Linked DNA regions of Stratiformator vulcanicus. The protein of the gene in region 1 interacts with the protein of each later gene in a pairwise test. Links are inferred from orthologs where the notes say so. Each region holds a gene or a part of one and is shown on either strand. Other genes may lie near its edges.

Evidence for each region.
Region 2: the proteins of rho (region 1) and nusG interact in binary tests that used the Escherichia coli proteins (3 or more experiments, as listed by UniProt). The link is inferred for Stratiformator vulcanicus from one-to-one orthologs.

What each region holds. Positions count from the first base shown.
Region 1 is NZ_CP036268.1:4,596,418-4,601,184, forward strand. The notes cover bases 1-2,843. They hold rho (transcription termination factor Rho), read left to right. Parts: upstream 1-638; coding sequence 639-2,048; downstream 2,049-2,843. Other genes in these bases: coaE (dephospho-CoA kinase), read left to right, coding at 1-454; Pan189_RS18275 (hypothetical protein), read left to right, coding at 2,053-2,475; Pan189_RS18280 (DUF4058 family protein), read left to right, coding at 2,779-2,843. Also shown: more of Pan189_RS18280, read left to right, coding at 2,844-3,546; ribH (6,7-dimethyl-8-ribityllumazine synthase), read left to right, coding at 3,543-4,064; transcription antitermination factor NusB, read left to right, coding at 4,237-4,656; Pan189_RS18295 (PilZ domain-containing protein), read right to left, coding at 4,669-4,767. UniProt on the Escherichia coli protein: Facilitates transcription termination by a mechanism that involves Rho binding to the nascent RNA, activation of Rho's RNA-dependent ATPase activity, and release of the mRNA from the DNA template.
Region 2 is NZ_CP036268.1:2,187,217-2,191,391, forward strand. What follows is about bases 451-3,257. They hold nusG (transcription termination/antitermination protein NusG), read left to right. Parts: upstream 451-1,427; coding sequence 1,428-2,087; downstream 2,088-3,257. Other genes in these bases: rpmG (50S ribosomal protein L33), read left to right, coding at 451-540; secE (preprotein translocase subunit SecE), read left to right, coding at 758-1,195; rplK (50S ribosomal protein L11), read left to right, coding at 2,177-2,602; rplA (50S ribosomal protein L1), read left to right, coding at 2,683-3,257. In the rest of the region: tuf (elongation factor Tu), read left to right, coding at 1-284; more of rpmG, read left to right, coding at 385-450; more of rplA, read left to right, coding at 3,258-3,387; rplJ (50S ribosomal protein L10), read left to right, coding at 3,485-4,024; rplL (50S ribosomal protein L7/L12), read left to right, coding at 4,129-4,175. UniProt on the Escherichia coli protein: Part of the processive rRNA transcription and antitermination complex (rrnTAC). The complex forms an RNA-chaperone ring around the RNA exit tunnel of RNA polymerase (RNAP).

The DNA of each region.
Region 1 (4,767 bases):
TGACGGAACACAACAAGTGGACCGGTCGGCTTTGGGCCGCGTGGTGTTCAACGAGAGGGAAGAAGCGAAGCGATATCGGAAGCAATTAGAGGCAATCGTTCATCCGGTCATCCGCGAACGGATCGGCGATCAAATCGCCGCATTGAGTCGGCAGCCCCATCCGCCGTCGATGATTGTGATTGATGCCGCGGTAATGTTGGAGACGGGATGGAGCCGGAATTGTGACCGGATCGTCTTTGTCGACGCGACCGAACAAATTCGAAAGCAGCGGGTCAAAACGAATAGAGACTGGACCGAAGACGAGTGGCGGCGACGGGAGCAAAACCAGTGGCCGCTGGACCGAAAAAGAGACGCAGCCGATATCGTTATCTCCAACAACGGAGAATTATCGCACGCCGTTGATGAACTGGAGCGCAAGCTCGAACTGGCTGCATGCGGGCCTGCCGAAATTTGATCTCACCCGAAGCTGACGCGATGTCGGCGAATCCAACTAACTCCGACTAACTGCGAATCGACGACTGAAAGAATTCGACTGCCCGTTCCGCGGATTTTCTTCCGTTTCGGCGGGTCGTCCCTTTCCGACAATTCACCCTTCCCAATCGGCCGTTCTAACCGGCCCCAACCTCTGGCAATTCACAATGAGCCGACCGACACGCCCCGCATCGACCGACACTGCGACCACCTCCGCGAGTGTCGCCGAGGAACCGACCGTCTCTTTTCCGGAGACCGCCGACCCGTCGATCGCCAACCCCGCCGACGCGCGTTACGAGCAAATCAAGCACGGCGAAATTCACATCGCGCAGTTGCAACGCTGTACGATGAAGGAACTGCTCGACTTGGCCCGTGCCGACGGCATCACCGAATACTCCGGTCTGAAGAAGCAGGATCTGATTTTTAAGATCCTCAAAGAGCGGACCAAGATGAACGGACTGATGTTCGGCGAGGGAACGCTGGAGATCCTGCCGGACGGGTTCGGGTTTTTGCGCAGCCCCGACTATCACTACCTGCCCTGCCCTGACGACATTTACGTCTCGCCGAGCCAGATTCGTCGCTTCGGTTTACGCACCGGCGCGACCGTGGCCGGACAGATTCGTCCGCCCAAAGAAAATGAGCGCTACTTCGCGCTGCTGCGTGTCGAAGCGATCAACAACTCCGATCCCAACTCAATGTCGACACGGGTCCCGTTCGACGACCTCACGCCGCTGCACCCGAAAGATCGGCTGCGTCTCGCGGCCGATCCGGCGATGATCAGCACGCGGGTCGTCGACATGGTCGCCCCGATCGGGATGGGGCAGCGGGGCTTGATCGTTTCTCCCCCGCGGGCAGGCAAAACGATTTTGCTGCAGCAACTCGCGCAAGCGACGCTGCAGAATCATCCGGACGCCTACGTCATCGTGTTGCTGATCGACGAGCGGCCCGAAGAAGTGACCGACATGGAACGCCAGGTCAAAGGCCCCAATTGCGAGGTCATCAGCAGTACGTTCGACGAACCCCCGAGCCGGCACATTCAGGTCTCCGAAATGGTGATCGAAAAGGCCAAGCGGATGGTCGAAGCGGGCAGCGACGTGATCATTTTCCTCGATTCGATCACGCGACTGGCGCGAGCGTGGAACACGGAAGTGCCTCACTCCGGTAAGATCCTCTCCGGTGGTGTCGACGCGAATGCGCTGCAGCATCCGAAGCGATTCTTCGGCGCCGCCCGCGCCGTCGAGGAAGGGGGCAGCCTGACGATCGTCGCCACCGCACTGGTCGACACCGGCAGCCGGATGGACGAAGTGATCTTTGAAGAGTTCAAAGGCACCGGCAACACCGAACTGCACCTCGATCGCCGCATGGTAGAAAAACGCGTCTGGCCCGCGATCGACGTCAACAAATCGGGCACCCGCCGCGAAGAACTTCTGATGGATGAAGAAGAACTGCAGCGCGTCTGGATCCTTCGCAAAGTGCTCAACGACATGAACCCGGTCGAAGCGATGGAACTGCTGACAAGCCGGATGAAGCGGACAAAGACGAACGAAGAGTTTTTGCTGAGCATGAACTTAGGGTAGAGCGATGAAAACAATTGAAGACACGCAAATTACGGACCCCAGCTTTCGCTCGGTTGAAGGGATGGATGGCCTGCCGAGCGATGAATTGCGGCATGAGGCCGAGCGTGCGACAAGAATTTTAGCAGATGTTCTTGGCGAAGCTCGGCATGATGTGACCGGCCTCAAAGTCGACTTGGCAAAGGATACAGATATTGAGTGGTCGCACAGCCGTCGCGGATTGCGATTTCGCTTGATCTACAAAGAGAAGTCGGTCGCACTCACCATTCTCAACGCAAAATGTATGGCTGATCGAGAAATTTGGTGGCTCTTCCATGAGCAATGGGGAAAGTACCTCAGACAATGGTCACGAGATGCGCTCCACCGTCTGAACGTCGCGTTGCAGGAAATCGATGACGGTCGTCCAGACAACGGTGAGCCGGTGGAATGACGAACACGGAACTTATACGAGATGCCCGAGAAGCTATCGCAGCTCAGCAGTCCCGAATCGATCACCTTGTTCAAAGTCGCGACGAATTGCGCGAGGAAATTCGAGACTGTCTTCGCCGTGCATAGTTACTTGAGCGTGAGACAACTCGGCTCGCCGAGCAGATTAACTCAAGCGAGGAACGGCGCACCCGGATCGTCGGACGCCGTGACGCGCTCCTAGTGGCGATCATTGCCGCAGGTCCGACGGTCATTGGACAGATCGCCGCCACGTGGGCGAATGTCAGGTTCTTTGAAGGATGATGTAATGCCATCTCCATTTCCGGGCATGAATCCGTATTTAGAGAACTCGGAATTCTGGCACGATTTCCACGAGAGGTTCGTACCGAAGCTTGCGGAAGCCATCACGGCTGAGGTTCGCCCTGACTATTTCTGCAAGATCGACGAGCACGTCTACATTCACGAAATGTCCGCGCGAGAACGACTTATTGGCCGGTCAGATGTGTCCGTCAAAAGTGACGAGTGGAGTTCCCACGGAGATCAGACTGCCTCGACAACCGCACCGGCTCGAGGGCGCGTGAGCGAGTCGATCGATGTTGAACGTATCAATTTTATCGAGGTCCGGGATCGTTCAAATCGGGAAGTTGTGACGGTCGTGGAGTTGCTAAGCCCGTCGAACAAGTCGGGTGGTGATCGCAATCAATATTTGGCGAAGCGCCGCAGTTACTTCGAAAGCCGGGTTCATCTTGTCGAAATCGACCTATTGCGCGGCGGCCCGCGATTGCCGATCGATGAAACTCCCGACTGTGACTACTTAATTATGGTCAGTCGTTCGCCGATGCGACCGGAGGTTGAGCTGTGGCCGATTAACATAGACGAGCCGCTCCCGGTGATTCCAATACCGCTGCGAGACGGTCGTGACGAAGCAATCATCAACCTGCAAATTCAGTTTGAAGCTGTTTTCGAGGCAGCCGCGTACCAAGATTATATTTACGCCTCCAGCCCCGAACCGCCGCTTTCTGATGGGCAAAGACTTTGGGCCGAACAAACGCTTGAGCGCGACACGTTGAAATGAGTGACAACTCGACAAAGAAAGGCATAAAGCCTACCAAAATAAGTCTTTCCGAGGGCGCCCGATTCGCCGTCGTTGCGGCGCGGTGGAATGCGGAAATCACGGATGCCCTGCACGACGCGGCCGTGGAGACTCTTCAAGGGCAAGGCGTCCCCGATAACTTCATCGAGACGTATCGCGTTCCCGGAGCTTTCGAATTGCCGGCAGCCGCAGCCGCACTCTCGCGGCAAGATAGGTACGCCAATGGCGCCGGAGCGGTCATTTGCCTTGGTGCGGTGATCAAAGGCGATACCGAGCACGACCGGTTTATCAATCAGTCGGTCGCCGAAGCGTTGCAGCGAATCGCGGCGGAGCATCTGACGCCGGTCATGTTCGGCGTTCTGACCTGCAACACGATGGAGCAGGCCCGCGAACGGGCGGGTGGAGTTCACGGCAATAAAGGGGCCGAGGCCGCCTTGGCCGCGATCGAAATGGTGAGCGTGCTGCGGTCAATATGCTCGCCTTCGCAGCCCGATCAATGACCAAGCCGAACCTCTTTCCGCAATACAAGTCGGCGCAACTTCGGCGATTCGCCAAACTCCGCCCCTTGTCCGCACGTAGAATTCGTTAGACTGACATTCGCAGCCACGTCTGAAGCATGACCCTCGGCTGCCGATTTCTTGCCTCGTGAAGAGCCCGACCGGGCTCGTTGCTATGTCCCGCCGAACGAAAGCCCGCGAAGTCGCGGTGCAAATGCTTTATCAACTCGACCTCAACTCGGATGTCGCCATGCACGACGTCCGCGGAATGATCGAGGAACAGCTCGACGATGCCGACCTCAGCGCGTTTTCATGGCGCTTGTTCGTGGGCACGATGGAGTTCCGCGGGATCATTGACGAAAAACTCGCCGCTGCCGCGAACAACTGGTCAATCGACCGGATGGCTCCGACCGATCGCAACGTGCTTCGCCTGGGCGTGTTCGAACTGCTCAATACCGACACGCCGCCGCGGGTGGTGATTGACGAAGCCGTCGAAGTCGCCAAACGGTTCGGTTCCGAAAACTCCTCACAGTTCGTCAACGGCCTGCTCGACCGCTTGATTCCGCCCGAAAAACGGGCGGAACTGGACGGCTGAATTTCGCAGGCCCTACTCAGCCTGATCGACGCCCGGCAATCCGGGGCGAACGAATTTTCCGCCGCTCAGGAACATGCCGTTCTCGCAGGGCGAGCACCATTCGATCTGCAC
Region 2 (4,175 bases), 2.4 Mb from region 1 along the record:
CGCATACCAAGTTTACCGGCGAAATTTACTGTCTCAGCAAGGAAGAGGGCGGTCGCAAGACCCCGTTCTTCAGCGGTTACAGCCCGCAGTTCTATGTTCGAACGACTGACGTGACCGGCGAGGTCAAGTTGCTCGGCGGCGCAGAAATGTGCATGCCCGGCGATAACGTCGAAATCGAAGTGGAAATGCAAAAGCCCGTCGCGTTGACGGACGGCAGCCGCTTCGCAATTCGCGAAGGTGGCCGGACCGTCGGTTCGGGCGTCGTGACTAAGATTCTCGAGTAGAATTCGTTGTGGAATTGAACCGAGGCCCGTTCCGGTGAACCGGGGCGGGCCTTTCGGTATCTTTATTGAGCCCAGTGGTACACAGAGTCGGATTGAAGCGATGGCCCGAGAATACGTCTGGTTGCAATGCACTGAGAGCAACCATTTGAATTACCGCGTCGAAAAGGAAATGCGCGGGACCGAGCGGCTGGAGCTAAAGAAATACTGCAAGTTCTGCCGCAAGCACGTTCCGCACAAAGAGTCACGGAAGAAGTAGCGGTTAGCGGTTAGCGGTTAGCGGTTAGCGGTTAGCGGTTAGCGAAGCTAATGGCTGATCGCTGAGAGCTAATTGCTCGTTAGACGGGCGTAGCTCAATTGGCAGAGCAGCGGATTCCAAATCCGCAGGTTGGGAGTTCAAGTCTCTCCGCCCGTGTTTTTCATCAGGATGCGCGAAGTCGGCTTGCGATGCCGACGCTAAGGGATTTGAGGCCGAAATGGCGAAAGCGAAAGCGGTTGGATCAATCTGGTCCGCACTTCTATCCGCCAATCTTTATAAGCGGAATCAGGGCCGGCTTGTCCGTCAGGTGACGGTGCTCTCGTTGTGCGCCGTGATATTCATCGGGTGTTACATCCTGAGTCAGGGGCCTTTGGCCGATCGATTCGACGAGACTTGGATCAGCGTCGGGATTCCGACACTGCTTGCGGTGGTCGGGGCCTGGATTGCGTTTCGGGTGGTCAACTATCCGAAGTTCGCCGACTTTCTCGTGTCGGTCGAAGCCGAGATGGACAAGGTCAGTTGGCCGTCACGGGCCGAACTCTACCGGTCCACAATCGTCGTCATTGCCGTGATGTTTCTGCTCGCGGGGATGTTATTCCTGTACGACACGATTTGGCTCTGGCTATTCCGTGCCATCAACGTGGTCAAGTTTTGACCGACTGCTGACATCGCACGTATGGCGCTTATTTCGCGGTCGACGGGCGAATTGCGTCGAGGTATTCGGTACGGGTTTTCGGTTGCGAGCCGTATTTCCGTCGATCCGGTACAATTCGGCAGTCCCGGTCGGTTGAATTTCGAACGACTTTCGGCCAGCATGTCGAACTTTCCCCGCTCCGCACTGCGGAGGCGGTCTTGGCCGACCTTTTGCTGCCGGCGAAAAGATTCTGATGGATGAGACTCCAGACTCCGGAACGACCGACGAAGCTGCCGCCTTGCAAACCGAGGATGTGCAGACCGAGGTCGAACAATCCTCTGACTCCAGCGAGCCTTCCGGTTCGCCCGAGTCGGAAATGCAGTGGTACGTTTTGAAGGTGACCAGCAACCGTGAAAAAACGGTGAAGCAGGCGCTTGAGAAGCGGATCAAGCGTGAGGGTTTGGAAGAATTTTTCGGGGAGGTACTGATTCCGACTCGAAAGATTGTCGACTCCAAAGGCGGCAAGAAACGGACGCTCGAGGAAAAAGTTTTCCCGGGCTACATGATGATTCAGATGATCTTGAACGACGACTCTTGGTACCTCGTGCGGGACACCACGGGCGTCGGAGACTTCACCGGTGCGGTCGGCGAACCGACGCCGATGAGGCCGGAAGAAGTCGACCGAATGCTCGGTCGCAGGCGAGATGAAGAGAGCGGTGACGCTGAGCCGACGAAGGTCAAAATTGATTTCTCGGTCGGTGAGATCGTCAAGATTAAAGATGGCCCGTTCGAGAGCTTCGAGGGGACCATCGAAGGGGTCGACGACGTTCACGGGAAGGTCGTGGTCCTGATCGAAATTTTCGGGCGTCCTACGGAGACCGAACTCGACTACTGGCAGGTCGAGAAGGTCTGACGAGGCGCGCTATCTCAACAACGGGACGGCTTCGGCAGGGCTGTCCGGCACAGATGGCGGGACTACTGCCGGTCTATTGAAAGCTGATCATGGCGAAAGAAATTACAGGGCAGGTCAAAGTGCAGATCCCGGCCGGGCAGGCGACGCCCGCGCCGCCTGTCGGTACCGCGCTCGGTCCGCTGCAGGTCAACATCGGCCAGTTCGTGCAGCAGTTCAACGAGCGGACGCGGGAGATGTCCGGCACGACCGTGCCGGTCGTCATCACCGTTTATAAAGACAAGTCGTTCACGTTCGAGGTGAAGAGTCCGCCGGCGGCGGTGCTGCTTAAGCAGGCGGCTTCGATCGCCAAGGGGGCGGCCAATCCTCTTACGGATAAGGTTGGGACCGTCACAGACGCCCAGCTCGAAGAGATCGCGAAGACGAAGATGAGCGACCTCAATGCCGGGTCGATGGATGCCGCGAAGCGAGTCATCGCGGGGACGGCACGCAGCATGGGGATTCACGTCGTCGGCTGAGTCGGCGGCAGCTGAGTCGGCGGCAAAGGCGATAGTGGAACTTATTAAGACGCGTCACGGCAGAATCGGGTGTAGAAGAGATGGCGAAGACTTCCAAGAGAATGAAAAACCTGCGGCAGAAGGCCGAAGAGGTGGGCACCGTCTCCCTCGCCGATGCCGTCTCCGCTCTGCTGGGATTGCAGGGCCAACTTCCCAAGAACGTTCCGCCGGCGAAGCCTGATCAGGTGGTCGAATTGGCGGTTCGACTCGGGATCGACGCCAAGCAAGATGAGCAACGCGTCCGCGGGGCGATCGTGCTGCCGCACGGCATCGGCAAGTCGCAGCGGGTCATCGTTTTCGCGCAAGGTGACAACGTTGCGGTCGCTGAGGGGGCAGGGGCGGATAAGGTTGGCGGCAAGGAATTGGCCGACGAAATTAAGGGCGGTTGGCTCGACTTTGACGTCGCCATTGCCACTCCGGACATGATGGGCGTCGTCGGTCCGCTCGGTCGCGTGCTTGGCCCCCGCGGATTGATGCCGTCGCCCCGGGCAGGAACCGTCACGCCGAACGTCGCTGACGCCGTGCGCGAGTACAAGGCGGGTAAGGTCGAATTCAAAAACGACAAGGGCGGAGTCGTGCATTGCGTCATCGGACGTATGACGTTCGAGCCGGAGCAATTGGTCGGCAATGCCGAAGCCATTCTAAAGCATATCGAGTCAGCTAAGCCTTCGGCTCAAAAAGGCATCTATATGCGGAGCGTCACCGTGACCGCGACCCAGATGCCGGGGATTTCGGTCGCGCTATAGGCGGCCTGTTTCATGGTAATAAATATTCCTTCGCAAAATTGAGCTTGGGGCGGGTCGACCGAACCGGTTCTGTTCGACCAGCCTCTCGGAGAGAATGATGAGTAAAGTCATCAAAGGCATGATAATCGAGGATATCGTCGATCGCCTCGACGGCGCGACCGATTTGCTCGTCGTAGACAGTTCCGCCCTCGACGCGAACACGCAGAATTCGTGGCGAAGGTCTCTTCAGGAAAAAGAGATCAGCGCCCTTTCGGTGCGGAACACGCTGGCGCGGCGGGCGTTGGAGCGGGTCGGCGTCAGCGGGATTGATCCCGTGCTGGAAGGCCCGTCGACGCTCGTGTACGGCGGCCAGGATATTGTCGCCCTCTCGAAAGAGATCACGAAGTGGGCGAAAGATATCGAGAAGCTGCATATCAAAGGCGGCTCTGTCGAAGGGCAGTCGCTAGACGAAGCCGGCGTCGTGGCTCTGAGCAAGAGCCCGAGCCGGGAAGAAATTCTGTCGAAGATCTCAGGGCAGATTCTCTCTCCTGGAGCCAACCTCTCGGCGGCGATGCTCGGGATCGGCGGCACTCTGGCAGGTCAAATTAAACAGATTGCAGATAAAGACGACGCGGAAGGCGAGGCCGAAACGGCCTGAGCCGGCTGCGGCGAGACATTTTCAATCGTCGGGCGTGGGGCTCCGGCGGATGTTTTACTCGAAGGCTTCACCCGGAGCCCACTCAACACTAAGGGGAATTGACTATGGCGACTGACGCACCCGTGCAGGAATTCAGCGACGTGACCAAGGA